3 regions of the Kitasatospora acidiphila genome follow, and region 2 is predicted to be linked to each of the others. Evidence: predicted binding sites of a transcription regulator. Region 2 holds the regulator's gene; each other region holds the start of a gene.
The links. The regulator HrcA, encoded in region 2, represses chaperone genes, less so after heat shock. The targets are predictions, from matches to a motif close to TTNGCACTCNGNNNNNCNGAGTGCNAA.
Positions count from the first base shown of each region.

Region 1: E6W39_RS17755 (FmdB family zinc ribbon protein) is a predicted target of HrcA. The motif match lies at 3,528-3,554, and genes of this name have one in related genera.
Region 3: groL (chaperonin GroEL) is a predicted target of HrcA. The motif match lies at 1,831-1,857, and genes of this name have one in related genera.

Region 1 covers NZ_VIGB01000003.1:3,804,431-3,814,109, reverse strand. The annotation lists gene E6W39_RS17775 (MerR family transcriptional regulator) at 1-434, opposite strand, end outside; gene dacB (D-alanyl-D-alanine carboxypeptidase/D-alanyl-D-alanine endopeptidase) at 622-2,184, opposite strand; gene E6W39_RS17765 (hypothetical protein) at 2,474-2,686, shown strand; gene E6W39_RS17760 (hypothetical protein) at 2,707-3,000, opposite strand; gene E6W39_RS17755 (FmdB family zinc ribbon protein) at 3,180-3,515, opposite strand; gene E6W39_RS17750 (MFS transporter) at 3,637-4,935, opposite strand; gene E6W39_RS17745 (potassium/proton antiporter) at 5,275-6,759, opposite strand; gene E6W39_RS17740 (penicillin acylase family protein) at 7,069-9,679, shown strand, end outside.
Region 2 covers NZ_VIGB01000003.1:6,023,530-6,033,208, forward strand. The annotation lists gene E6W39_RS28480 (AMP-dependent synthetase/ligase) at 1-484, shown strand, start outside; gene hemW (radical SAM family heme chaperone HemW) at 552-1,781, shown strand; gene E6W39_RS28490 (Uma2 family endonuclease) at 1,822-2,379, shown strand; gene E6W39_RS28495 (DUF3097 domain-containing protein) at 2,370-3,200, opposite strand; gene pspAB (PspA-associated protein PspAB) at 3,236-3,820, opposite strand; gene htpX (zinc metalloprotease HtpX) at 3,868-4,797, opposite strand; gene hrcA (heat-inducible transcriptional repressor HrcA) at 5,048-6,235, shown strand; partial or broken gene dnaJ (molecular chaperone DnaJ) at 6,300-7,438, shown strand; gene E6W39_RS28520 (16S rRNA (uracil(1498)-N(3))-methyltransferase) at 7,518-8,267, shown strand.
Region 3 covers NZ_VIGB01000003.1:3,990,346-4,000,024, forward strand. The annotation lists gene groL (chaperonin GroEL) at 54-1,676, opposite strand; gene E6W39_RS18645 (cold-shock protein) at 2,011-2,214, opposite strand; gene E6W39_RS18650 (MoaD/ThiS family protein) at 2,723-3,001, opposite strand; gene thrC (threonine synthase) at 3,069-4,346, opposite strand; SAM riboswitch class I at 4,364-4,495, opposite strand; gene E6W39_RS18660 (glucosyl-3-phosphoglycerate synthase) at 4,677-5,687, shown strand; gene E6W39_RS18665 (alpha,alpha-trehalose-phosphate synthase (UDP-forming)) at 5,734-7,185, shown strand; gene otsB (trehalose-phosphatase) at 7,202-8,056, opposite strand; gene E6W39_RS18675 (DUF3263 domain-containing protein) at 8,087-8,314, opposite strand; gene E6W39_RS18680 (DeoR/GlpR family DNA-binding transcription regulator) at 8,384-9,175, opposite strand; gene E6W39_RS18685 (SIS domain-containing protein) at 9,333-9,679, shown strand, end outside.

The DNA of each region.
Region 1 (9,679 bases), 2.2 Mb from region 2:
TCGCCGGGCTCGAAGCTCGCGGCCGTCGCGGTGAGCTCCGCCAGCCGCACGGCCGGGAGGCTCTTGATGATGACGTCATTCGTGGGCATGCGCCCCTCGCTCTCGATCGCTCGGAGCCTCGCCTCGACCTGCACCAGCCGCATGGCCGCCGCGGCCATGGCGGTCTCCAACTCGGCCCGCCGCAGCCGCAGCATGCCACGCATCTCGTCCGTGGCGACCTTGTCCTCGACGATGTCCTGCACCTGCTGGAGCGTGAAGCCGAGGTCCTTGAGCGCGATGACGCGGTTGAGCCGGGCGAGTTGGGCGGCGGTGTAGTGGCGATAGCCGGTGGCAGGGTCGACATGGGCAGGGCGCAGCAGGCCGATCGCGTCATAGTGACGCAGCATCCGGACCGAGACGCGGCCGTGCCGGGCGAAGTCTCCGATGGTGAACATGGTGGCTCCGAGTTCAGCGCCTGACACAGTGTGAGGGTCAAGAAGCTACTCGAAGGTGACCTGCTCCACGAGCGCGTTCGGCAGCTCCAGCGCGGTAGGAGAGGGACCAACGAGGCTCCCGGGCTGGTTGGTTGAGACATGAGACATCTCGTTCGACCGCCCGGGAGCCTCGCACGTAGTGATCGCGCTAGGGACGAACGATCCGGGGGAGGGATCTTCGGGCGGACGTGATGGCCTTGTGGCGCGGGCGGCCGGCGCCGCGTTCTGCGCATGCCTCCTGCTGGAGGATGACGGCGATCTCGTCAACGTCGTCGTTGACGTCGAAGAACCCCTGGATGTTCGGTGCCGCCGCGCCGTTGACGCCGACGAAGAAGGTGTAGAGGTGGCCGTCGTCCGCCTCGAGGTAGCCCGCGTACGTCTGCGCGTTGATGGCGAACTGCTGGTTGAGCTGGTCGAAGCCGATGATGGTGCCGGGCTTGGCGAAGACCTTGCCCTTGGCCGGGCAGTTGGTGGTGCAGAAGAGGGCTCCCGTGCCGGACACACCGAGGATCGGCAGTGAGGTGCGGAACGCGTCCGCGTCGGGAGTGCGCAGCCAGTACGCGAGCAGCTGGTTGAGCCCGGTGGGTGTGACACGGTCGACCGGAACATCGCCGCGTCCGTCCGCCATCTGGAACTGGGTCGGGTCGACGTTTGCCGTCTGGGTGAGGAAGTCGTGGATGACCGGGAATCCGTCGAAGCAGTTCTTGCTGCCGCGGCTCACGGCCATGTTGCACAGGGCCAGGTTGGCGCCGAGGTTGTGGCTGACGTTCAGGATCAACTTGGCGTACTCGTGGTACGGCGGCGAGACGAAGGCGGCCGCCTGGGGAGTGCCGGTGTACGAGGCGGGCAGCGTGCCGTCCGGGTTGGGCCCGGTCGGCGGGGCGGTGACGGTGACGCCGGCGCGGCCCAGGGCCTCGATCAGGGCTGTGCGCCCGAATGCGTTGGGGTCCTGGATCTGGGAGATCTTCAGGGTGGGCTTGGCGTCGGCGGCGATCGTGCCGGAGAGCGTGATCCGCGTGCCGTCGGGGGACGCGGTGACCTGGATGTCGGTGGTGCCACCGGCCTCCACCGTCCGGACGTTGGAGGTGACCTGGTACGGCGCGACCTGCGGGCGCCAGCTCAGCTGGGCGGGCTGCCCGGGGGAGGCCGGCGTGGTGAGCAGGTCGATGACGTTGTCGTTGATGATGAGGGGTGTCGGCTGGGGGTTGAGCGCCGGGGGCGTGAACAGCCGCGGGTCGATGACGACATCGCCGTCGACCGTGGTGATGCCCGAGTCGCGGACCTGGTGGGCGATCTCGTCCAGGCCGGCGAGCGGGTCCTCCGGCGTGAGGGTGGCGCCCGGGATGTCGTTGGCGTAGGTGTGGTCGATGGGGGTGAAGTCGACGGAGCCGTCCGGCTTGGTCCGGCCGCCCATGGTGAGGTCGCCCTGGGCGACGAGCGCCAGGTTCCCGGTGAGGGTCGATCCATTGCGGTGTCCGAGCTCGTTGACCGGCGTGGTGAAGCGGTGGTCCGGGCCGAGGGCGTGCCAGGCACTGGAGATGGTGATCAGCTTGATGGTCGAACCCGGCATGAAGAACTGGTCGGGGTACCTGGAGTGGATGACCCGCCCGCTCTCGGGGTCGATCTCCAGCAGACCCCACTGCGCGTGCTCGTACGCGGGCTTGTTCATGATCGCCGTGATGTCGGGCCCGAGGTCGCGCTGAGAGTCCATCTCAGGTGCGGCGGCAGCTGTACCGGCCACGACCGCGAGCGTGACGCCGACGGTGGCCCAGGCCTTAAGCCGACCACGGATCTTTGATCTCATTCGCCCAGCCGTTTCTGGAGTCGGAAGCCCTGTTTGGCAGGGTGCTCACGGCGCATCACGGTAGGTGCGCGGATTCCGGAGGCGGGGCTGCGGCGCGGTGCGCTGACGGCGTGTGGTGTGGAAATCATTCGATCGGTCGAAGGTGGGCGCCTATCTGGGGTTCGGGGCATCATGGCCGCCGCCCTACCCTGGAGGGGTGACCGAGCAGCCCACCAGCCCCGACCAGTCGGCCGACGACAACCAGCAGGCCGCGGCCGAGAAGCCCAAGCCCGCTGCGGCGAAGATCGTCTTTGCGGACCCGTTCGACCGGCAGACCAGTGATGACACCGACGCGGCCTGGGGCGAGTCCTCCGGCGCGCGGGGCCTGGACTGGTACCAGAGCCAGCGCCCGCCGCACCACGGCGGCTGAGGGCGCCGCACGGCGCAGGGTCACGGGGGCCGCGCGGGGCAGTCGGTGCGGACCGAGAAGTACTGCAGCTGGCGGGGTGCCAGCGCGCTCAGGGGCAGGGAGCCGGTGGCCAGGGCGGCCGTCGTGCAGACGACCAGGCCGGTGAGCATCGCGCCGGGGCGGTAGCAGGCCGCCTGGCGGAGGCGGTGGCGCCCGCCGCCGCCTCGGCGGATCGGGCGGAAGTCGGGCACCGGGCGGCGAGGCGGCAGCGGGGCGGGCTCGGGCGCGGGCGGCCGGTGGGTGCGGCGGTGGCGGGGGGTGGTCGATCCAGTCATGGGACCAGAGTCGCCGTGCCCGGAGTCAGCCGGTAGCGCCACCCGGAAACCTGTGGATAACCCCGGCTCTGTGGACGACCACGACACCACCAGGGCTCACCCAGAGCACAACCCAGGCCCACCCAGAGCATGACGAAGGCCTCCCGGGCAGTCCCGGGAGGCCTTCGGAAGCAGCGGCGTCAGCTCGCGGCGGAGGAGGTCGAAGAGGTCGACGTCGACGACGAGCTGCTGGAGCTCGACGAGGACGCGGACGAGGACGAGCTCGACGAGCCCGAGGAGCCGTTCGACGCCGACGAGCCGTTCGCGGACGAGCCCGACGACACCGAGCTGCTCGACGAGGACCGGCTGTCCGTCCGGTAGAAGCCCGAGCCCTTGAAGACCACGCCCACCGCCGAGAAGACCTTGCGCAGGCGGCCCTGGCAGTTCGGGCAGACGGTCAGAGCCTCGTCGGTGAACTTCTGCACCACCTCAAGGCCGTTGCCGCACTCGGTGCACTGGTACTGGTACGTGGGCACTGTGTCTTCCTCCTGGCACTCTCGCCTGATGAGTGCTAACGACGGTCCATGATGCGGCATTCCGCAGGATCAGTCCAGTGTGGCCGGCCCGGCGCGGCCTGCCACGTGCGTTCGAGCGCGGTCACCCGGCCGCCGGCTCCGCCACCGCGGGAGCCGCGTCCCCACCCCTGGCAACGGTACGGCTCGCCGCGCCCGGACCCGCCAGGAGTCGCCGCAACGTGACCAGCGCCACCAGCCCGGCGCCGGCCCCGGCCACCGGGACCAGGAAGCCCAGCGACGGCCCGCTCATGTCGATCAGCTGGCCGGCCACCGTGGAGCCGACCGCCAGGCCCAGGCCGATCGCCCCGGTCAGCCAGGTGAACGCCTCCGTCTTGGCGCCGTCGGCGACCAGCGCCTCCACCAGGGTGTAGCCGGTGATCAGGGTCGGCGCGATCGCCAGGCCGCAGACCAGCCCGGCGATCGCCAGCGCGGTCAGGTCGGGCATCGCCCAGAGCGTTGAGCAGCCCAGCACCAGCAGGCCGTAGCTGGCCAGCATCCGCTGCTGCGGGGAGCGCCGCCAGGCGATCAGGCCGTAGAGCACCCCGGCCAGCATCGAGCCGCCGGCGAAGACGCCGTAGACGACGCCGCTGAGGTCGCCCTGCCCGGCGTGCTCGGCGAACGCGGTGACCGAGACCTGCATCGCGCCGAAGACCGAGCCGACGCCCAGGAAGGCGCCGACCAGCAGCCGTACGCCCGGCGAGGCCAGCGCGGAGGCCCGCTTCGCCCCGGGCTCGGGCAGGTGCCGGGCCGGCGCGGTGGCCCGCTGGCCGGCGAACAGCAGCCCGCCGAGCACGGTCAGCGCGGCCTCCGTGACCAGCGCGGCGGCCGGGGCGACGGTGGTGGCGATGGCGCCGGCCAGCACCGGGCCGACCACGAAGGTGAACTCGTCGGTCACCGACTCGAAGGCGAAGGCGGTGGTCAGGTGGGCCGGACGGTCGGCCAGTTTGGTCACCCAGCGGGCCCGGACCATCGCGCCGATCTGCGGCACCGAGGCGCCGGCCGGCGCGGCGGCCAGGAAGAGCGTCCAGACCGGCGCGTGCCCCAGCGCCAGGGCGATCAGCGCACCGACCGAGACGGCGTGCACCAGCACCACCGGCACCAGCACGGCGGCCTGGCCGAGGCGGTCGGCGAGCCGGCCGGTCTGCGGGCCGACCAGTGCCTGCGCGGTGGCGGCGGTGGCCGCGACGGCGCCGGCGATGCCGTAGGAGCCGTTGGTGTCGAGCACCAGCAGCACGATGCCCAGGCTGAGCATCGCGTAGGGGAGCCGCGCGACGAACGCGGGGAGCAGGAACGTCAAGGCACCAGGGGTGCGCAGCAGTGCGGTGTAGCCCACGCGGGTGGGGGCTTCGGTGGGGTTGTCGACCGTTGGGCGGGCCGCCACGGTCGGTCCTTCCTGCTGCCTGGTAGCGACCGCCGGGGCAACGGAAAACCCCGACGGCGCCGAGAGTCGTCCTCTCGTGCGTCGACCGGGGTTGATACCGGGTCCGAGTGGCCGCCCCTGTCAACAGGGGGGCGCTGCCCCTGAGAAAGGGGGCCGCCGGACCGCGGCCGCCGAGCGGTCGCGCCAACTCTGCATCAGGCAGAAAGTTGCGGGTTGGATCTGGTACTACGTCTGGGCAATGGTACGGGAACGCGAAGAACTCCAGGCGTCAGGAGATCCAACAGTTCACTTCCCGTGCAGCCACCCCGCCAGTCACTTCCCGTGCAGCCACCCCGCCAGTCACCTCCCGTACAGCCACCCCGCCAGCTTGCCGCCCCGGTCCACGGCCCGCAGCCGCCGCTCGGTGGCCTCGCCCACCGCGTCGGTGGTGACCACCAGCAGCTCGTCACCCGAGCGCAGCACCGTGGTCCGGTCGGGCACGAAGCTCTTGTCGTCGCGGACCACCAGGGTGACCGCGGCGCCTGGCGGCAGCCGCAGTTCGCCGACTTCGACGCCGGATATTCGGGAGTCCGGCGCCAGCGCGACCGAGAGCAGCTGTCCGCGCAGCCGCTCCAGCGGTGCCGACTCGATCTCCAGGTCGTGGCCGAGCGCGCCGGCGGAGATCCGCAGCCGGCGGGCCAGCCAGGGCAGCGTGGGGCCCTGCACCAGGGTGAAGACCACCACCAGGACGAAGACGATGTTGAAGGCCTCCCGGGCGTGCGGCACCCCGCCCACCAGCGGGATGGTGGCCAGCACGATCGGCACCGCCCCGCGCAGCCCGGCCCAGCTGAGCAGCGCCTGCTCGCGCCAGGGCAGCCGGAACGGGGTGAGGGTGAGCAGCACCGAGAGCGGCCGGGCGAGCAGCACCAGCACCGCGCCGATGACCAGTGCGGGCAGCACCGCCGAGCCCATGGTGGCGGGCGTGCAGAGCAGGCCGAGCAGCACGAACATGCCGATCTGCCCGATCCAGGCCAGGCCGTCGGCGAAGCCGCGCACCGCCGGGCCGTGCGGCAGCTTGGCATTGCCGAGCAGCACCGCGCTGACGTAGACGGCGAGGAAGCCGGAGCCGTGCAGCAGCGCGCCGGCCGCGTAGGCGAGCGAGGTGAGGGCGAGCACGGCGATGGGGTAGAGGCCGGAGGCGGGCAGGGCGATCTGCCGCAGCGCGTGGGCGCCGAGCTTGCCGACGGCCAGGCCGACGACGGCGCCGATCGCCAGCTCCATGAGGATGGTGCCGAGCAGCACGTACCAGGAGTCGAGCGGGCCGGTGGTGGCGAAGGCGACGACCAGGATGACCACGGGGGCGTCGTTGAAGCCGGACTCGGCCTCCAGCAGGCCGCTGAGCCGGGCCGGCAGCGGCACGGTGCGCAGCACCGAGAAGACGGCGGCGGCGTCGGTGGAGGAGACCACCGCGCCGAGCAGCAGCGACAGCCGCCAGTCGAGGCCGACCAGCAGGTGGGCGCCGGCGGCGGTGACGAAGACGCTGATCCCGACGCCGACGGTGGCCAGTGCGGTGGCCGCCGGCAGTACCGGTCTGATCTCGCGCCAGCTGGTCTTCAGGCCGCCTTCGGCCAGGATGACCACCAGGGCGGCGTAGCCCAGCACCTGGGTGAGTTCGGCGTTGTCGAAGGTGACGCCCAGTCCGTTCTGGCCGATCGCCATGCCGATGCCCAGGTAGAGCAGCAGGCTGGGTAGTCCGGATCTGCTGGCCAGGCGCACGGCGACGACGGCGATCAGCAGGATCGCGGAGCCTTCGAGCAGCAGCTTGTTCAGATGGTCAACGGTCACGCAGGGGCACCTCGACGTCTCGGGCGTCCGTCAGGGGAGCTGCGGGCGGCAGCCGTGACGGGCGGGGGCGGGGAGGGTCACTGTGGTGGGCGACGGGGTGAACGAGCCCGGTGGGGCTGTGGAGGGGCAGGGTGACACACGGTCAGCCGTGGGATCGTTACTCTGGCTAACATTTTACCCGATCTTTGCACTGTCTCTGACGGGGGTCGGCGCGCGGCGGCGCACGGGCCAGCCCGGGCGGAGCGGCTCACCCGCGCCGGGTAGGGTCCCTGTGGTTACGTTGCCCCGCTCCCTGCACCTAGGACCGAGATGCCCCGCTCGCGACGCTCCAAGAAGTTTCGGCGCGCCCGACTGCTAGTGCTATTGCTCGTCGTGCTGCTGGTGGCCGGTGTGTCGGCCGGCGGATGGTACGCGGTGGATACCGTGCGGGCCTCGTTCCCGCAGGTCAGCGGCACGGTCCAGGTGCCCGGTCTGAGCAGCTCGGTCCAGGTCAAGCGGGACGCCCAGGGGATCCCGCAGATCTACGCCGACACGTCCGAGGACCTGTTCAAGGCCCAGGGCTACGTCCAGGCCCAGGACCGGTTCTGGGAGATGGACGTGCGCCGGCACATCACGGCCGGCCGGCTCTCCGAGATGTTCGGCTCCAGCCAGGTCGACACCGATGCGTTCGTCCGCACCATGGGCTGGCGCGAGGTGGCGCAGAAGGAGTACGACACCGTCCTCACCCCGGAGACCAAGAAGTACCTGCAGGCCTACTCGGACGGCGTGAACGACTGGCTGTCCAAGCACCCCGGCGGGGCCAGCGCCTCGCTGGAGTACGCGCTGCTCGGCACCGTCAACAGCGGCTACAAGCCGGAGCAGTGGACCCCGGTGGACTCGGTCTCCTGGCTGAAGGCGATGGCCTGGAACCTCTCGGGCAACGTGCAGGACGAGATCGACCGCTCGCTGCTGAGCCAGACCTTCACCCCGGACCAGATCAACCAGCTCTACCCGGACTACCCGTACGACCGGAACCCCACCATCACGCAGGGCGGCACGGTCAGCGCGGACGGCACCTACAAGCCGGCGACGGCCGCCGGCACCACCGGCGCGGTCCAGCAGAGCTCGGCGGTCACCAAGGGCCTGCAGGACGTCTCCGGCAAGATGGGCAAGCTGCCGCAGCTGCTCGGCCCGCAGGGGCAGGGCATCGGCTCCAACTCCTGGGTGGTCTCCGGCAGCCACACCGTCAGCGGCAAGCCGCTGCTGGCCAACGACCCGCACCTGGGCCCCGGCCTGCCGAACGTCTGGTACCAGATGGGCCTGCACTGCCGGACCGTCAGCCCGAGCTGCCAGTACGACACGACGGGCTTCACCTTCGCCGGCATGCCGGGCGTGATCATCGGACACAACCAGTCGATCAGCTGGGGCTTCACCAACATGGGCGCCGATGTGGCCGACCTCTACCTGGAGAAGATCACCGGTCCCGACACCTACCTGAAGGACAACCAGGACCAGAAGTTCGCCACCCGCCAGGAGACCATCAAGGTCGCCGGCGGGGCGGACCGCACCATCACCGTGCGCTCCACCAGCAACGGACTCGGCCAGTGCCCGCTGATCTCCGACCAGAGCACGGAGGAGCAGAACGTCGGCACCTACGCGCCGGTCGGCAACTCGGCGCCGGACCGCGGCACCACGGGCTACGGCGTGTCGCTGTGCTGGACGGCGCTGACGCCGGGCAAGACCATGGACGCGGTCTTCGAGTTCGACAAGGCCACCGACTTCACCTCGTTCCGCGCCGCGGCCAAGGACTTCGCCGTCCCCGCGCAGAACCTGATCTACGCCGACACCCAGAACCACATCGGCTACCAGGCGCCGGGCGTGATCCCGGTCCGCGGCAAGGGCGACGGCCGCTACCCGGCCCCGGGCTGGGACTCCAGCTACGACTGGAAGGCCTACCTGGACTTCAAGAGCCTGCCCTGGGTGGAGGACCCGCCGTCCGGCTACATCGTCACCGCCAACCAGCCGGTGGCCGACCAGAGCTACAAGCCGCTGATCACCAACGACTGGGAGTACGGCACCCGGGCCAAGGAGATCACCGACCAGATCCAGGCCCGGCTGGCCAACGGCGGCAAGATCTCGCCGGACGACATGCAGTCGATGCAGCTGGACAACGCCAGCGTGATGGCCAAGACCCTGGTCCCGATGCTGCTCAAGGAGCAGATCACCGACCCGTACGTGCGCCAGGCCCAGGACCTGCTGAAGGACTGGAACTACAACCAGGACGCCGACTCGGCCGCCGCCGCCTACTACAACGGCGTCTGGCGCCAGCTGCTCACCCTGTCGTTCGGGCAGAAGTTCCCGGCCTCGGTGCGCGCCCAGGGTGACTGCCTGCTGGTCGCACAGAAGGTGGACGCCAACCAGCCGGCCGGCTCGCTCGGCGGTGAGACGAAGATCGTCACCCAGTGCGGCACCCGCAAGCCCAGCCAGGCCCAGCCCGACGGCGGCGACCGCTGGATGGAGGTCGTCCGGCAGCAGCTGGCCAACCCGAACAGCCCGTGGTGGGACTACGTCGACTCCAACCACGTGCAGCAGCACGGCCTGGACAACCTGCTGAAGGAGGCGATGAAGGACGCCCGCCAGGACCTCACCGCCCACCTCGGCAAGGACATCTCCACCTGGAGCTGGGGCCGGCTGCACCAGCTGACCCTCAACGAGCAGACCCTGGGCACCGACAACTCCTCGATCGCCTCGGGGCTGGTGCACCGGCTGCTCAACCGCGGGCCGTACCAGATGTCCGGCGGCTCGGCGGCGGTCGACGCCACCGGCTGGACCGCCGCGGCCGGCTACGACGTGGACTGGATCCCGTCGATGCGGATGGTGGTCGACCTGAACGACTTCAACGCCTCCCGCTGGATCAACGTGGGCGGCGAGTCGGGGCACG
Region 2 (9,679 bases):
CGGCGACATCGGCGAGCTGGCCCAGGGCGGCTACCTGCGGATCACCGACCGCAAGAAGGACATGTTCAAGACCTCGGGCGGCAAGTACGTCGCGCCCAGCGAGATCGAGGGCAAGTTCAAGGCGGTCTGCCCGTTCGTCAGCAACATCCTGGTGATCGGCAACGGCCGCAACTTCTGCACCGCGCTGATCACGCTCGACGAGACGGTGATCATGCCCTGGGCCGCCGAGCACGGCATGAAGGGCCGCGGCTACGCCGAGGTGGTCACCTCCGCCGAGGTGCACACCCTGATCGAGGGCTTCGTGAAGCGCCTCAACGGCGACGTGCAGCGCTGGCAGACGCTCAAGAAGTTCACCATCCTGCCGCGCGACCTGGACATCGAGCACGGCGAGCTCACCCCGAGCCTGAAGATCAAGCGCCCGGTGGTCGAGAGGGCCTACGCCGACGCGGTGACCGAGATGTACGCGGGCGCCAACGAGGCCTGAGCCCCCGAGCCGGCCCGGATCCGGTACGGCTGTCGGGGTTCCGACGGCCGTACCGGACAATGGAGGCATGCCCTCCGCACTTCCCGACGGCGAACCCGTGCCGTCCGACGGTTCGTTGCCCGCCCACGCCCTCACCGGCCTGGGAGAGCGGCCGTTCGGCTTCTACCTGCACGTGCCGTACTGCGCCAGCCGCTGCGGCTACTGCGACTTCAACACCTACACCGCCACCGAGCTGCACGCCTCGGGCACGGTCGCCTCGCAGGAGACCTACGCGGCCAACCTGGTCGGCGAGATCCGCCAGGCCCGCACCGTGCTCGGCGAGGTCGAGCTGCCGGTGCAGACCGTCTTCCTGGGCGGCGGCACCCCGACCCTGCTGCCCGCCCGCGACCTGGTCGCCATGCTGGCCGCGATCCGCGAGGAGTTCGGCCTGGCCCCGGGCGCCGAGGTGACCACCGAGGCCAACCCGGAGTCCGTCACCCCGGCCTACCTGGCCGAGCTGCGCGAGGGCGGCTTCAACCGGATCTCCTTCGGCATGCAGAGCGCCCGTCCGCACGTGCTCAAGGTGCTCGACCGCCACCACACCCCGGGCCGCCCCGAGGCCTGTGTCGCCGAGGCCCGCGCGGCCGGCTTCGAGCACGTCAACCTGGACCTGATCTACGGCACCCCGGGGGAGTCCGACGACGACTGGCGGGCCTCCCTCGACGCCGCCATCGGCGCCGGCCCCGACCACGTCTCCGCCTACTCGCTGATCGTCGAGGAGGGCACCCGGCTGGCCGGCCGGATCAAGCGCGGCGAACTGCCGATGGTGGACGACGACGTGCACGCCGACCGCTACCTGATCGCCGAGCAGGCGCTCAGCGCCGCCGGCTACTCCTGGTACGAGGTCTCCAACTGGGCCACCACCGAGGCCGCCCGCTGCCGCCACAACGAGCTCTACTGGACCGGCGCCGACTGGTGGGGCGCCGGCCCCGGCGCGCACAGCCACGTCGGCGGGGTGCGCTGGTGGAACGCCAAGCACCCGGCCGCCTACGCCCAGGCCATCGCCGAGGGCCGCACCCCCGGCCAGGGCCGCGAACTCCTGGCCGCCGAGGACCGCCGCGTGGAGCGGATCCTCCTCGAACTGCGCCTGGTCGACGGCTGCCCGCTCGACCTGCTCACGCCCACGGGCCTGAAGGCCGCCGAACAGGCGCTCGCCGACGGCCTGCTGGACCCGGAGCCGTTCGCTGCGGGCCGGGCGGCGCTGACCCTGCGCGGGCGGCTGCTGGCGGACGCGGTGGTGCGTGACTTGGTGGACTGATAGTCGTTACGGTAGTAGCAGCCGTCCGAAGGAGCGTGCGATGACCGCCGTGGATGACCGCATGACGGGGATCTTCGAGAACCTTGAGGTTCCCGAGGGACTCAAGGCCGAGCTCCTGCGGGGGGAAATCGTGATGATGGCCGGGCCCGACTTGGTCCACAACCTCATCGTGGCCGAGATTCAGCGCCAAGTGCCGTACGCGCGTTGGCGCGCGATCGGGACGCAGGACCTGTCCTTCCCCGGAGATGGAAGCGAGCCGCAGCCGGATCTGGTGGTCTTCGAGCGCGGCGCCGTCGAGGAGCATGGGCGGCTGCTCCCCGCGCCGCTGGTCACCCTGGTCGTGGAGGTGGTTTCCAAGACCAGCGTTCACCGCGACTACCGGGTCAAGCGAGAGCTGTACGCGGAGGGTGGAATCGCCGCCTACCTCATCGTCGACCCGCTCAAGGGGGAGTGCCTCCTGCTCACCGGGCCGACCGGGGCAGCGGCCGGCGGAATCCCCGACTACCTGAACGAGCAGCCCAGCAAGTTCGGCGACCCGCTGGTCGTCGACGTCCTCGACCTGACCCTCGACACCAGCGAGTTCCGGACCTACTCCTGACCCGCCGCAACGAAGTCGATCAGCTCCTCCACCTTGCCCAGCAGCGCTGGCTCTAGGTCCTTGTACGAGCTCACCGAGGCCAGGATCCGCTTCCAGGCCGCCGGGGTGTCCACCGGCCAGCCCAGGCGGCGGCAGATGCCCTGCTTCCACTCCTCCTCGTACGGCACGTCGGGCCAGCCCGGGATGCCCACGCTGGACGGCTTGACGGCCTGCCAGATGTCGATGAACGGGTGGCCGACCACCAGGACGTCGGCACCCGTCACCCGCTGGGCGATCCGGTGCTCCTTGGTACCCGGGAGCAGGTGGTCCACCAGCACCCCCAGGCGGCGGCCGGCGCCGGGGGCGAACTCGGCCACGATGGCGGGCAGGTCGTCGATGCCCTCCAGGTACTCGACGACCACGCCCTCGATCCGCAGGTCATCGCCCCAGACCCGCTCGACCAGTTCGGCGTCGTGCCGGCCCTCCACGTAGATCCGCGACTCCCGCGCGACCCGGGCCCGCGCGCCGGGCACGGCGATCGAGCCGGAGGCGGTCCGGCCCGACCCCTTCGCCGGGGCCGGGCCGGCCGGGCGGACCAGGGTCACCGCCTTGCCGTCCAGCAGGAAGCCGCGCGGGACCATCGGGAAGACCCGGCGCTTGCCGAACCGGTCCTCCAAGGTGACGGTCAGCCCCTCGGCCGTCTTCTCGCAGCGCACCACCGCACCGCAGAAGCCGGTCGCGGCCTCCTCCACCACCAGGTCCCGCTCGGCGGCCACCTCGGGCGCGGGCGCCTGCTTCTTCCAGGGCGGGGTCAGATCAGGTCCGTAGTGCTTGCTGCGCATGCCGGAACTAAACCAGACGGCCCGTCAGCGCGCGGTCACAGCCCCGGCGCGCCCCAGACCGGGAACCAGCGGCTGAGGTCCTGCTCCACCCGCAGGTCGTTGGCCAGCATCCCCTTCATCTGCAGCTCCAGCGGGCTGTTGCGGCGCTCACCGCCGCCGGGCATCGGCGCGAACGGGTAGAAGGTGCCCCGCTTGTAGAGGTAGACCAGGCCCAGCGACTGGCCCTCGTCGTTCCTGAAGGTCACGATCGAGCAGAGGAGTTGCGGCCCGAAGCCGTTGGCCTCCAGCTCGCTGTTGACCGCGTGCAGGTCGTTGACCAGCTCGGGCAGCTCCTCCGGGAGGTGCCGGGCGAGCAGCCAGGAGTAGCCGTACTCGTCCCGGCTGGCCTCCACCGGCACACCGCCGTTGGGCGTGTCGGCGTCCAGCAGGGCCCGCACCTGCGCCTCCACCTCGTGGAAGGCGCCGCCCTCCACGGCGGCGAAGCAGACCGAGCCCAACCCGGTGGGGGTGAACCCGGCGGCGGCCTCCAGGGTGAGTGCCGCGGACGGGATGCCGAAGAGCTGGTCGAGGTCCGGCTTGACCGGCTTGCTGCGGCCCAGCAGGGCGTCCAGGAATCCCACGGATCGTTGCCTTCCGTTCGTGCGGTGGGTTCGTGCGGGGGAGGGGCTCAGCGGCCCAGCTCGCCGGAGATCTTCTCCAGCTGCGCCAGCCGCTGCTCCAGGCTCGGGTGGGTGGACATCAGCTGGCTCGCCACCTCCTTGGCGCTCAGCGCGGGGGCGAAGAAGAAGGCGTTGTACGGCTGGGCCTTGCGCAGGTCCTGGGTCGGGATCGCGCCGATCTGCCCGGTCACCTTGGTCAGCGCCGAGGCCAGCGCGCTGGGCCGGCCGGTGAGCTGGGCGGCGGCCCGGTCGGCGGCCAGCTCCCGGTAGCGGGAGAGCAGCCGGGTGAGCAGGAAGCTGATCGCGTAGACCACCATGCTGACCAGCGAGACGAGCACGATCGCGATGGCGGCGTTGTCATTGTTGTTGTTGTTCCGGTTGCCGCCGCCGCCCCACATGCCGGTGTAGAGCGCGATCCGGGTGATCGCGCCGGCCAGCACGCCGAGGAACCCGGCGATGGTCATCACCGCGACGTCCCGGTGGGCGACGTGCGACAGCTCGTGCGCCAGCACGCCCTCCAGCTCCTCCGGCTCCAGCCGGCGCAGCAGGCCGGTGGTGACGCAGACCACCGCGTTGTTCGGGTTGCGGCCGGTGGCGAAGGCGTTGGGCATGTCGTTGTCGGCCACCGCGACCCGGGGCTTGGGCATGTCGGCCAGCGCGCAGAGCCGGTCAATGGTGCCGTGCAGCTGCGGGTACTGCTCGGGGGTGACCTCGTGGGCGCCCATGGCCCGCTGGGTGATCTTGTCGCTGAACCAGAACTGCGCGATGAACAGGCCGCCGGAGAGCAGCACGATCAGCGGCCACGCGCCCCTCAGCAGCACGATCAGGATGCCGGTGAACCCGACGTACAGCAGCCCGATGAGGAACATCGTGGTGACCATCCGACCGGTCAGACCCCGATCGGGAGCAAAGCGGGTGTGGGTGCCGGACGCCGACATTTCTGCTCCTAGGGTCCATCCGTCTTGACTGATATCGATGCTGCCACTTCGACCGGCGCCCGGCACCCACCTGGCGGGACTTCCACACGTGATCCGTGCTTCATCCCCGCCACGGGGCGTTCCTGCCGTCGGACCCGGGCCTTACACTGGCAGGTACGGTTCTGGCACTCTTCAATGCAGAGTGCCAGCCGACCTACGGAGAGTGCAGGGCCCGGCACCAGGACAACGTGCGAAGAGGGAGGTGCGTGCCATGTTCGACGAACCGGAATCCGATCCGCGCGCAACCGGCGGCGAGCCGGTCGTTGGCAGCTCGTCGTCGTCGACCTCGTCCCGAGCCGCCAGGGCCAAGGCGCCGAACCGGCGTCCGGCCCGCACCCCGGCGACCCGCCCCGCCGCACCCGTCGAGCACCCCGGCACCCTGCCGCTGGACGACCGCAAGCTGGCCGTGCTGCGCGCCATCGTGCAGGACTACGTCGGCACCGAGGAGCCGGTCGGCTCCAAGGCGCTGGTCGAGCGCCACAACCTGGGCGTCTCCCCGGCGACCGTGCGCAACGACATGGCCACGCTGGAGGATGACGGCTACATCCAGCAGCCGCACACCAGCGCCGGCCGGATCCCGACCGACAAGGGCTACCGGCTGTTCGTCGACCGGCTGGCCGAGATCAAGCCGATGAGCGCGCCCGAGCGCCGCGCGATCCGCCACTTCCTGGACGGCGCGGTCGACCTGGACGACGTGGTGGCCCGCACCGTGCGGCTGCTGGCCCAGCTGACCAGGCAGGTCGCGGTGGTGCAGTACCCGTCGCTGATCCGCTCCTCGGTCCGTCACGTCGAGCTGGTGATGCTGGCCCCCACCAAGGTGCTGCTGGTCCTGATCACCAACACCGGCCGGGTCGAGCAGCGTATGGTGGACTGCCCCGCGCCGATCGGCGAGAGCACGCTGGCCGAGCTGCGGGCCCGGTTGAACGCCAGGGCGGGCGGCTGCCGGTTCCCGGAGGTGCCGGCCCTGGTCGAGGACCTGCCGCTGTCCTTCGAGCCGGCCGAGCGCCCGATCGTCTCCACGGTGCTCTCCACCTTCTTCGAGTCCCTGGTCGAACAGAGCGAGGAGCGGATCATGCTGGCCGGCACCGCCAACCTCACCCGGTTCGGCCACGACTTCCCGCTCACCATCCAGCCGGTGCTGGAGGCGTTGGAGGAGCAGGTGGTCCTGCTCCGCCTGCTCGGCGAGACTAATGACGGCGGCATGACCGTCCGGATCGGACGTGAGAACGACTACGAGGGCCTGAATTCCACGTCGGTCGTCTCGGTCGGTTACGGTTCGGGCGATGAGAGCGTGGCCAAACTCGGAGTCATCGGGCCGACCCGGATGGACTACCCCGGCACCATGGGGGCGGTCCGGGCGGTGGCCCGGTACGTGGGGCAGATCCTCGCCGAGTCGTAGCAACAACCCATAGCAGCCCAACCCTTAGCAATACTGTCTAGAGGCGGAACAAGCGGAGTCATTGGTGGCCACGGACTACTACGCGGTACTCGGCGTCCGACGCGACGCGGGGCAGGACGAGATCAAGAAGGCGTTCCGGCGCCTGGCACGTGAACTGCACCCGGACGTCAACCCGGACCCGAAGACGCAGGAGCGGTTCAAGGAGATCAACGCCGCCTACGAGGTGCTCTCCGATCCGCAGAAGCGCCAGGTCTACGACCTCGGCGGCGACCCGCTGTCGCCCAACGGCGGCGGCGCGGGCGGCTTCGGCGCCGGTGCGGCGGGCTTCGGCTTCTCCGACATCATGGACGCCTTCTTCGGCGCGGCGGCCGGCCAGCGCGGGCCCCGCTCGCGCACCCGGCGCGGCCAGGACGCGATGATCCGCCTGGAGATCACCCTGGAGGAGGCCGCCTTCGGCACCACCAAGGAACTCCAGGTCGACACCGCCGTCACCTGCACCACCTGCAGCGGCGAGGGCGCGGCCCCCGGCACCACCGCGCAGACCTGTGACATGTGCCGCGGCAAGGGCGAGGTCTCCCAGGTCACCCGGTCCTTCCTGGGCCAGGTCATGACCTCCCGCCCGTGCCCGCAGTGCCAGGGCTTCGGCACCGTGGTGCCGACCCCGTGCCCCGAGTGCGCCGGCGACGGCCGGGTCCGGGCCCGCCGCACCCTCACCGTCAAGATCCCGCCGGTGTCGACAACGGCACCCGGATCCAGCTGGCCGGCGAGGGCGAGGTCGGCCCCGGCGGCGGCCCGGCCGGCGACCTCTACGTGGAGATCGCCGAGACCAGCCACCCCACCTTCCAGCGCCGCGGCGACGATCTGCACTGCACCGTCACCATCCCGATGACGGCGGCGGCGCTCGGCACCCAGGTGCCGCTGCAGACCCTGGACGGTCTGGAGGAGGTCGACATCCGGCCCGGCACCCAGTCCGGCCAGTCGATCCCGCTGCACGGCCGCGGTGTCACCCACCTGCGCGGGGGCGGCCGAGGCGACCTGATAGTGCATGTCGAGGTGCAGACGCCCACCAAGCTCGACCCCGAGCAGGAGGAGCTGCTGCGCCGGCTCTCGGCGCTGCGTGGCGAGGAGCGGCCGTCCGGCCAGTTCGCGCCCGGCCAGCAGGGGCTGTTCTCGCGCCTGAAGGACGCCTTCAACGGCCGCTGAGCCGTCGTTACCCAGCACGTACCGCCGCAGCCCCGGGTCGTTCGACCCGGGGCTGCGCCCACCCCAGAAGGCTCCGCTGATGACCGCACCCGTCTTCATCGTCGACACCGCCCGACTGACCGCCGCCGCGCCCGGCGCCGTGGTCCGGCTGGACGGCGCCGAGGGGCGGCACGCCGTCGCCGTGAAGCGGCTGGAGGCGGGTGAGGCGGTCACCCTGACCGACGGCCTGGGCCTGGGCGCCTTCGGCACCGTCGCCGCGGTGCACGGCAAGGACGCGCTGGACGTCACCGTGGCCGAGCTGCGCGCCGAGCCCGAGCCGAGCCCCCGGATCACCGTGGTGCAGGCGCTCCCCAAGGGCGACCGCGGCGAGCTCGCGGTGGAGACCATGACCGAGGTCGGGGTGGACGCGGTGATCCCCTGGTCGGCGTCCCGCTGCATCACCCAGTGGAAGGGCGATCGCGGCGCCAAGGCGCTGGCCAAGTGGCGGGCCACCGCCCGGGAGGCCGGAAAGCAGTCCCGCCGGCTGCGCTTCCCCGAGGTGGGCGAGCCGATGACGACCCGTCAACTGGCGCCGCTGCTGGCCCGGGCGGCGTTCGCGGCGGTGCTGCACGAGGAGGGCGCAGAGCCGCTGGCCGCCGCCGAGCTGCCGACCGCCGGGGAGATCGTGCTGGTGGTCGGCCCGGAGGGCGGGGTGAGCCCGGAGGAGCTCGCCGCCTTCGCCGAGGCCGGAGCCAAGCCGTACCGGCTGGGCCCCTCGGTGCTGCGCACCTCCACCGCCGGAGTGGCCGCCGGGGCGCTGCTGCTCGGGCGGACCGGCCGCTGGGCCTGACCGTTCGCCGATCGCCTGGGCCGGCTCCCGGGAATCGGTGGTCCCGGGCCCCACGGGATGCATAACCTGACCGGGTGACGGACACCGAGAGCACCTCCACCGGCGGCGCCTACCTGCGCCATCCCCATCTGCACGGCGACCTGGTGACCTTCGTCGCCGAGGACGACGTCTGGCTCGCACCGCTCGACGGCGGCCGTGCCTGGCGGCTGACCGCCGACCGCTCACCGGTCTCCCATCCGCGCTTCTCGCCCGACGGCCGCACCATCGCCTGGACCGCCAGCCGGGACGGCTCCGCCGAGATCCACGCGGCCTCGGTGGACGGCGGCGAGGCCCGCCGCCTGACCCACTGGGGCAGCACCAGCCGCACCCTGCTGCGCGGCTGGACCAAGGACGGCGAACCGGTCGCGATCACCTCCGCCGGCCAGCCGACCAGCCGTCAGGCCTGGGCCTTCGCCGTGCCGCTGGACGGCGGCAGCCCGCGCAAGCTGCCCTACGGCCCGATCGGCAACCTGGCCTTCGCCCCCGACTCGGACGACGTCCTGCTGCTCTCCGCCTACTCGCTGGAGCCGGCCCGCTGGAAGCGCTACCGGGGCGGCACCGCGGGCAAGTTGTGGATCGGCAGCACCACCGGGGAGTTCCACCGGATCCACCAGGAGCTGGACGGCAACATCGAGTCCCCGCTCTGGGTGGCCCATGGAAAGGAAGGAGGTCGGATCGCCTTCCTCAGTGACCACGAGGGCTGCGGCCACCTCTACTCCAGCCGCCCCGACGGCACCGACCTGCGCCGCCACACCCCGGACGGCGACTTCTACGCCCGGGGCGCCAGCACCGACGGCACCCGGGTGGTCTGGCACAGCGCCGGCGACCTGTGGCTGCTGGACAGCCTGGACGCGGACGCTGCTCCGCGCCGGCTGGAGGTCACCCTGGCCGGCCCGCGCAGTGGCCGCCGCCGCTACCCGCTGTCCGCCGCCGGCCGGGTGGAGACCGCCGCCCCGGACGCCACCGCCAGGGCCGCCGCCGTGGTGGTGCGCGGCGGCGTGCACTGGCTGACCCACCGGGAGGGGCCGGCCCGGGTGCTGTCCGAGACGCCCGGCGTGCGGGCCCGGCTGGCCCGGGTGGTCCCGCCCGTCGACGAGGACGGCTCGCAGGGCGCGCTCTGGGTGACCGACGCCGAGGGCGACGACGCCCTGGAGTACGCCCCGGAGGTGCTCGGAGCGGAGCGCCGCCGACTGGCCGCCGGCCGGCTCGGCCGGGTGCTCTCCCTGGTGGTCGCCCCGGACGGGCGGCGGGCGGCGGTGGCCGCGCACGACGGCCGGGTGCTGCTGGTGGGCCTTGCCGACGACACGGTGCGCGAGCTGGCGCACAGCCGGGACGGCGAGGTGAGCGGTCTGGTCTTCGCCCCGGAGTCGGAC
Region 3 (9,679 bases), 2.0 Mb from region 2:
ATGGGGAGACCGCCCTCGCGAAGCGATCAGAACGACCGATCCTCGATGGAGGATCAGAAGTCCATGTCACCGCCCGGCATGCCGCCGCCGGCCGGGGCAGCGGCCTTCTCCGGCTTGTCGGCGATGACGGCCTCGGTGGTGAGGAAGAGCGCCGCGATGGAGGCGGCGTTCTGCAGCGCCGAGCGGGTGACCTTGGCCGGGTCGATGATGCCCTCGGCGACCAGGTCGACGTACTCGTTGGTGGCGGCGTTCAGGCCGTGGCCCGCGGGGAGGTTGCGGACCTTCTCCACCACGACACCGCCCTCGAGGCCGGCGTTGGTGGCGATCTGCTTGATCGGGGCCTCCAGCGCGACCTTCACGATGTTGGCACCGGTGGCCTCGTCGCCGTCCAGCTCCAGCTTGTCGAACGCGACACCGGCCTGCAGCAGGGCCACGCCACCGCCGGCGACGATGCCCTCCTCGACGGCCGCCTTGGCGTTGCGCACGGCGTCCTCGATGCGGTGCTTGCGCTCCTTGAGCTCGACCTCGGTGGCCGCGCCGGCCTTGATGACGGCCACGCCGCCGGCCAGCTTGGCGAGGCGCTCCTGGAGCTTCTCGCGGTCGTAGTCCGAGTCGCTGTTCTCGATCTCGGCGCGGATCTGGTTGACCCGGCCGGCGACCTGGTCGCTGTCGCCGCCACCGTCGACGATGGTGGTCTCGTCCTTGGTGATGACCACCTTGCGGGCGGTGCCCAGCAGGTCGAGACCGGCGTTCTCCAGCTTGAGGCCGACCTCCTCGGAGATCACGGTGCCGCCGGTGAGGATGGCGATGTCGCCCAGCATGGCCTTGCGGCGGTCGCCGAAGCCCGGGGCCTTGACGGCGACGGACTTGAAGGTGCCGCGGATCTTGTTGACCACCAGGGTCGACAGGGCCTCGCCCTCGACGTCCTCGGCGATGATCAGCAGCGGCTTGCCGGACTGCATGACCTTCTCCAGCAGCGGGAGCAGGTCCTTGACCGAGCCGATCTTGGAGTTGGCGATCAGGATGTACGGGTCGTCGAACGACGCCTCCATCCGCTCCAGGTCGGTGGCGAAGTAGGCCGAGATGTAGCCCTTGTCGAAGCGCATGCCCTCGGTGAGCTCCAGCTCCAGACCGAAGGTGTTGCTCTCCTCGACGGTGATGACGCCTTCCTTGCCGACCTTGTCCATGGCCTCGGCGATCAGCTCGCCGATCTGGGTGTCGGCGGCGGAGATCGAGGCGGTCGCGGCGATCTGCTCCTTGGTCTCCACGTTGCGGGCCTGGGCCAGCAGCTGGTCGGAGACGGCGGCGACGGCCTTCTCGATGCCGCGCTTCAGGGCCATCGGGTTGGCGCCGGCGGCGACGTTGCGCAGACCCTCGCGCACCAGGGCCTGGGCCAGCACGGTGGCGGTGGTGGTGCCGTCACCCGCGACGTCGTCGGTCTTCTTGGCGACCTCCTTGACGAGCTCCGCGCCGATCTTCTCGTAGGGGTCCTCGAGCTCGATCTCCTTGGCGATGGAGACACCGTCGTTGGTGATCGTGGGGGCGCCCCACTTCTTCTCAAGGACGACGTTGCGGCCCTTGGGGCCCAGCGTCACCTTGACGGCGTCGGCAAGCTGGTTCATGCCGCGCTCAAGGCCGCGGCGAGCTTCCTCGTCAAACGCGATGATCTTGGCCATTGGAAGTGGTCCTCCAGGACACGGTCGACTGCTCGGACCAGAGGTGCCCGCGACGGACGGCCTGGAGCGCGGGGGTCCTGTCCCCTGCCGCACTCCGAGCCTCACCGACCCGGTCCGTTTGTCACTCTCAAGCTGTGAGTGCTAACGCCAATGATTAGCACTCCGGTGTGGCGAGTGCAAGCTCCTTCAAGGTGAACGACGCGCCGGGATGAACCGCGCGGCGACGACAAGCGGCCGAGCCCGCGCCCGACTCCCGGATGGGAAGTCGGGCGCGGGCTCGGCCGCTTTGGTCCACCAGCTCGGTCGGAGCCGAGGCCCCCGAGGATCGGAAAGGTCAGACCGCGGCGCGGACCATGTCCGCCTGCGGGCCCTTCTGCCCCTGGGAGATCTCGAACTCGACCCGCTGGCCCTCCTCGAGGGTGCGGTAGCCGTCCATCTGGATCGCGCTGTAGTGGACGAACACGTCCGCACCACCGTCGACCGCGATGAAGCCGTAGCCCTTCTCCGCGTTGAACCACTTGACGGTGCCCTGAGCCATTCCGAACTCCCCTAGTGCTGTGCTGGCCCTTCACGGGTCCGCCGGTCGCGGACCCGGGTCTGGCGGACCATGCCGAAGGTGTCCCCCGGGGCGTGGCCCTGCATGCCGCAGCAACCCACGCCAGGGCGCCAGTTGGCGCCCCGAGGCAGGCAAATGCGTCGACCGCGGCTGAATGTATCCGGAGCAGCGCCCTGAGCAACAGGGTCACTGGACGCCAATTCGACGGCCCCGCCGGGGGACAGCTGGGGAGGAATGCGACAGAGTCGGCAATTCGCCTGGGACATAGCGGACTTAAACCACGAATTGCCCGAGAATTTCTGACGCGTCCCGAGCACGATTCCAGTGGTACCTCGGCAGTTGCGTCTCGGCGACCAAGACGTCCGAACCGCTGCCGGCACCGACAGCCTATGCCCTGCCGAGGAGCGCCGCGGACCACCCCCGGACACGGCACGGGGCGCCGCGCGGCCCGCCATGACCGCACGACGCCCCACGGGGCCCTGATGGGCCGTCAGCAGCCGCCCGCCACAGCCGGGATGATCGAGATGCCGGCGCCGCCGGGGATCTCGGTCGCCAGGCCCTCGGCGAACCGCACGTCGTCGTCGTTCACGTACACGTTGACGAACCGGCGCAACTTGCCGGTGTCGTCCAGGAGTCGGGCACCGATGCCGGTGTGGTTGCGGTCCAGGTCGGCGATCACCTCGGCCAGGGTGGCGCCCTCGGCGGGCACTTCGGACCGGCCGTCGGTGTAGGTGCGCAGGATGGTGGGAATGCGGACGGTGGCGCTCATCGGAGGTACTCCTTGCTCAAGGCGCTCATGGCGTTCGGGCGGTTCCGGGTGGGGGATGCGGGCGGACTCAGACCAGGCCGGCGGCCCGGAACGACTCCAGGCTCGGCCGGATCACCGCGGTCAGGCCGGCCCCTGCCGCCGCGTCCAGCGTCTTGAGGCCGTCGCCGGTGTTGATCGCCACGGTCTCCTTGTCCGGGTCCAGCTGTCCGCTCTCGACCAACTTCTTGAGCACGCCGATGGTCACGCCGCCGGCGGTCTCGGCGAAGATGCCCTCGGTGCGGGCCAGCAGCCGGATCGCCTCGACCACCTCGGCGTCGGTGACGTCCTCCACCGCGCCGCCGGTGCGCCGGGCGATGTCCAGCACGTACGGGCCGTCCGCCGGGTTGCCGATCGCCAGCGACTTGGCGATGGTGTCCGGCTTGACCGGGCGGATCACGTCGCGCCCCGCCTTGAACGCCTCGGCCACCGGGGAGCAGCCGGTCGCCTGGGCACCGAAGATCCGGTACGGCCGGTCCTCGACCAGTCCGAGCTCGATCAGCTCCCGCAACCCCTTGTCGATCTTGGTGAGTTGGGAGCCGGAGGCGATCGGGATCACGATCTGCTCCGGCAGCCGCCAGCCGAGCTGCTCGCAGATCTCGAAGGCCAGCGTCTTGGAGCCCTCGCCGTAGTACGGCCGCAGGTTGACGTTGACGAAGCCCCAGCCCTCACCGGCCGGATCGCCGATCAGCTCGGAGCAGAACCGGTTCACGTCGTCGTAGTTGCCCTCGATGCCGACCAGGTCGCCGCCGTAGACCGCGGCCATGACGATCTTGGCGTGCTCCAGGTCGTGCGGGATGAAGACGCAGGAGCGCAGGCCGGCCCGGGCCGCCGCGGCGCCCACCGCGCCGGCCAGGTTGCCGGTGGAGGAGCAGGAAAGGGTGGTGAAGTCGAAGGCCCGGGCCGCCTCGATGGCGCAGGCCACCACCCGGTCCTTGAACGAGTGGGTGGGGTTGCCGGAGTCGTCCTTGACGTGCAGCCGGGCGGTGAAGCCGAGCTCCTTGCCGAGCCGGTCGGCCTCGACCAGCGGGGTCCAGCCGGGGTTCAGGTTGGGCTTGGTCGCCACGTCGGCCGGGACCGGCAGCAGCGGGGCGTAGCGCCAGATGGAGGCCGGGCCGGCCTCGATCCGGGCCCGCAACTCGGCGGCGCCGTGGTCGCTGTAGTCGTAGGCGATCTCCAGCGGGCCGAAACACTCCAGGCAGGCGAAGCTGGGACCGAGCGGGAACCGGGTGCCGCACTCCCGACAGGACAGGGCGGCGGCGGGGCCGAGATCAACGGTGGACGTTGCGGCAGGGGTAGCGGTAGCCATGGGCGGCGAGGCCTCTCTCCTCATCTTCCCCGGGACGCGGTCGCGCCCGGGCCGGAATTGGCACCTGTCTCGCCGGGGCCTGCTAAAGGCCGGTCGAGAAGGTTGCCGGGACGTCAACGGGCCGTTCCCTCAGTCCCTCTGGATGAGCTCTGTGAAGTTGTCATCGGCGCAGCGCACGGATGCGAGAGCCGACGTTTTCCCGGCGGTCCACCCCGGTGTGCGAAGGTCTGACCGCAGTACGAAGACTGTATCCGAAGGCACCACAGCGGAAAGGGGCCGTCCGCCACGCGAGACGCCCCGGACCATTCCCACGCGTACAAGGAGCGAGATTTGCCAGCCGAGCAGAGCCCCGCGCTACTCCCGGAGGCGGCCCGCTGGTTGCGCCGCAGGTCCTGGACCGCGGCCGACCGGCCGGTGCCGCGGTTACTGGCCGCGAAGGAGGCGGCCGGGGCGGCCGGCACGGTCAGCGTGGTGCTGCCGGCGCTCGACGAGGAGTCCACGGTCGGCGAGATCGTCGAGGTGATCCGCCGTGAGCTGATGGAGCGGATCCCGCTGGTGGACGAGCTGGTGGTGGTGGACTCCGGCTCGGTGGACCGGACCGCCGAGGTGGCCGCGGCCGCCGGTGCCCGGGTGGTGCGCCGGGACGCGATCCTGCCCCGGCTGCCGGCCGTGCCCGGCAAGGGCGAGGTGCTGTGGCGCTCGCTGCTGGTGACCAGCGGGGCGATCGTCTGCTTCATCGATGCCGACCTGCGCGAGTTCGACCCGGCGTTCGTCTCCGGGATCGTCGGCCCGCTGCTCACCGACCCGGACATCCAGCTGGTCAAGGCGATGTACGACCGCCCGCTGGAGGCCGAGGGCGCGGTGGTGCCGGCCGGCGGCGGCCGGGTGACCGAGCTGGTCGCCAGACCCCTGCTCAACCTGCACTGGCCGCAGCTGGCCGGCTTCGTGCAGCCGCTCGGCGGCGAGTACGCGGCCCGCCGCTCGCTGCTGGACCGGCTGCACTTCCCGACCGGCTACGGGGTGGAGCTGGGCCTGCTGGTCGACGCCCTGGAGCTGGTCGGGCTGGACGCGCTGGCCCAGGTGGACGTCGGAGTGCGCCACCACCGCCACCAGGACAGCCAGGCACTGGGCCGGATGGCCGCCACCATCTACCGCACCGCGCTGGAGCGGCTGGACCGCACCAACCGGCTCAAGGCCGCCGACGACCTGGCCCGCCCGGTGCTCACCCAGTTCTCCCGGGACCCGCTGACCCGGGACTTCACGGCGCACGACCACCCGGTGACGGCCCTGGAGCGGCCGCCGATGATCGAGCTGCCGGAGTACCGGAACCAGCGGATGTGACCAAGGCCCTGGTTTGCCACCCGGCGCCCCCGGCAAGGTTGCCGGTATGGCCGAGCAAACGACCGCACGCGTCCTGGTCGCTTCCAACCGCGGCCCGGTCGCCTTCCGCCACGCCCCGGACGGCAGCCTGACACCGCGCCGCGGTGGCGGCGGCCTGGTGTCCGGGCTGTCCGCGATCGACGACCCGCACGCGGTCTGGGTCTGCGCGGCGCTCGGCGAGGCTGACCGGGCCGCCGCCCGGCAGTCCCCGCAGGGCCGCCTGGACCTGGCCGGGTTCGACGTCGGCGGACAGGCCGTCCGGATGCTGGACATCGATCCGGTGGTCTTCGACCAGGCGTACAACGGGGTGGCCAACTCCACCCTGTGGTTCCTGCACCACCAGCTCTACAACACCCCCACCGCGCCGGCCTTCGACCAGGCCGCGGCCGAGCGCTGGGCCGGGTTCCGGGAGTACAACGAGGCCTTCGCCGCGGCGCTGGCCGCCGAGGCCGCGCCGGGCGCGGCGGTGCTGGTCCAGGACTACCACCTGACCCTGGTGCCGGCCCTGCTCCGGGAGCGCCGCCCCGACCTGCGGATCGGCTACTTCCTGCACACCCCCTGGGCGCCGGTCGACTACTTCCGGCTGCTGCCCGACGAGCCGGCCGCCGCCGTGCTGACCGGGGTGCTGGGCGCGGACCGGGCCGGCTTCCACACCCGGCGCTGGGCCGAGGCGTTCGCCGACTGCTGCGAGCGGGTGCTGGGCGCCACCGTGGACCGGGCGGCGCTGACCGTGACCTTCCAGGGCCGCACCACGGCGCTGGGCGTGCACCCGCTGGGCGCCGACGCGGAGTTCCTGCGCGAGCGGGCGCACCGGGCCGACGTCGACGAGCGGCTGGCCGCGCTGAAGGCCGCGGTGGGCGAGCGGCGAACCATCGTCCGGGTGGACCGCACCGAGCTGAGCAAGAACATCGTGCGCGGCCTGCAGGCCTACCTGCACCTGCTGCGCACCCGCCCCGAGTGGCACGACCGGCTGGTGCACATCGCCTTCGCCTACCCGTCCCGGCAGGACCTGGCCGAGTACCGCGACTACACGGCAGCGGTGCGGCGGATCAGCGAGGAGATCAACGCCGAGTTCGGCACCGCCACCTGGCAGCCGCTGATACTCCAGGTCGAGGACGACTTCGCCCGCTCGCTGGCCGCCTACAGGCTGGCCGACGTGGCGCTGGTCAACCCGATCCGGGACGGCATGAACCTGGTCGCCAAGGAGGTGCCGGTGGTCTCCGAGGCGGGCTGCGCGCTGGTGCTCTCCCGGGAGGCGGGCGCCTGGGCGGAGCTGGCCGAGGACGCGATCGGGATCAACCCCTACGACGTGGTCGGGACCGCCGAGGCGCTGCACCGGGGCCTGACCATGCCCGCCGCCGAGCGCACCGAGCGCACCAAGCGGCTGGCGGCGGCGGCCACCGCGCTCTCGCCGCAGCAGTGGTTCCTCGACCAGCTGGCCGCGCTGACCGCCTCCTGAGCGGCTCGGCGGCGGCTCAGCGCGCCGTCGCGAGCTCCTCGCCCAACTGCTCCAGCAGCTCCACCACCCCGCCGGGCCCCGGCACCACCAGGTCGGCCCGCTCGGCCACCTCGCGCACCGGCGGCTCGCCGGTCACCGGGCCGCTGGCCACCAGCAGCCCGGGCAGTCCGTCGGCCCGCAGCCGGTCGACCGCGTCGAAGGCGGCCAGGTCGCCCAAGTCGTCACCGGCGTAGAGGACGGCGCCGGCCGCGCGTTCGCGCACCAGGCTGGTGAGCGCGGCGCCCTTGTCCACGCCGGGCGGGCGCAGCTCGATCACCATCCGCCCCGGCTCCACCGCCAGGCCGTGCGCGGCGGCCAGGTCGGCGAGCGGCGTGCGCAGCCGGGCCAGCACGCCGTCCGGGTCGGCGGTGCGCCGGGTGTGCACGGCCAGCGAGAGCTCCTTGTCCTCCACCACAGTGCCCTCGGGGACGCCCAACGAGGCCAGCAGTGCGGGCAGTTCGGCCCGGACCGCGGCCACGCCGGGGTGGATCCCGGGCGCGATCGGCTGCCCGGTCGCGGAGTCCCAGCGCTCGGCGCCGTAGTGGCCGAGCACCACCAGGTGGTCCAGGCCCGGGGCATCGGCGAAGCCGCCGAGCCGCACCGCGGCCAGTGCCGGACGGCCGGTGACCACCGCCACGGTGCCGACCAGGCCGGACAGCCGGGCCAGGGCGGCGGCCGCGCCCGGGTGCGCGACGGCCTGCTCGGGGTCGGCGACGATCGGCGCCAGGGTGCCGTCGAAGTCGACGGCGAGCAGGGCGCGGCGGGGCTCGGCCAGCAGCGCGGCCAGGCCCGCACGGCCGGCGGGGGTGGTCGGTTCCAGCAGGGTGCCCATGGCGGCCAACCTACCCGCAAGGCCGCTCACTTAACGCTCCGCACGCCGGGCTTCCCGGATCCGCCGCAGCCGGTTGACCAGCACCGGGGCGTGGGCGAGCGCCTCCGGCCGGTCCAGCAGGCCGTTGAGCAGCTGGTAGTAGCGGGTGGCCGAGATGCCCAGCTCCTCGCGGACGGCCTGCTCCTTGGCGCCCTGGGTGCGCCAGGGGCGGGCCTCCAGGGCCAGCACGGCGCGGTCGCGGTCGGTGAGCTCGGTCATGCGGCCATTATCCCGGGGCACGCGGCCACCGCCCCGGGAACACAGGCCACCATCCCGGGGCCGGCCGGGTCAGACGGTGAGCACCCGGATCCCGGCCTCGGCGAAGCCCGCCACCGTCTCCTCGGGTGCCGCCGAATCGGTGACCAGGGTGTCGATCGCCTCCAGCCCGCAGATCCGGGCGAAGGCGCGCCGGCCCAGCTTGGAGGAGTCGGCGGCCACCACCACCCGGCGGGCCCGCTCGGCGAGCAGCCGGTTGACGCTGGCCTCGCCCTCGTGGTGCGCGGTCGCGCCGGCCCGGACGTCAAGCGCGTCCACGCCCAACACCGTGACGTCCATGGTGAGTTCACCGAGCACGCTGGCGGCCAGCGGGCCGATCAGCTCATAGGACTGCGGGCGGGCGACACCGCCGGTGACCACGATCTTCACGGCCGGCCGGACCGTCAACTCATTGGCGATGTTGAGCGCGTTGGTCACCACGGTGAGCGACTGGCCACCGGCTTCCGGCCGTTCGGCCAGCTCCGGGCGGACCGCGAGGGCCCGGGCCACCTCGGTGGTGGTGGTGCCGCCGTTCAGGCCGACCACCTCGCCCGGGTCGATCAGTGCCGCCACCGCCTGGCCGATCCGCTGCTTGGCACCCGCGTGCCGGGCGGTCTTGTAGCGCAGCGGCAGGTCGTAGGAGACGTTGTGGGCCACCGCGCCGCCGCGGGTGCGGGTGACCATCTGCTGGCGGGCCAGCTGGTCCAGGTCGCGGCGGATGGTGGCGGCCGAGACGCCGAGTGCCGTGGCCGCCTCCTCGACCTCCAACCTGCCGTGCTCGGCGAGGAGTTCGAGGAGACCGTTCCATCGCTCGTATCGGGACACGCCGCGCCTTCCAAAGCTGATCGACCACCGCTGCCCGGACAGCGTCGCACAGTGCCGTCCGCCGCCGTAGTGCCGTTACGCACTTGCCGACCCTATTGCGCACTCCTGATCGAAACAGCTATAAAACAAGCACATTCACGCAGACGGAAGGAACGCCATGAGCTCACTGACCGCCCAGGAGCTGGCCACCCAGCCGGCCACCTGGCGCCGGGCCGCCGCGCTCGCCGAGCCCTCGGACACCGCGCTGCCGCAGCCCGGCGAGCGGGTCGCCGTGGTCGGCTGCGGCACCTCCTGGTTCATGGCGCAGGCCTATGCCGCGCTGCGCGAGGCCGCCGGCCAGGGCGAGACCGACGCCTTCGCGGCCTCCGAGTTCCGTTATGCCCGGCAGTACGACCGGGTTCTCGTGATCTGCCGCTCCGGCACCACCACCGAGGTGCTGGCCCTGCTGGACCGGTTGTCCGGCCGGACCCCGACCGTCGCACTGACCGCCGACCCGACCACCCC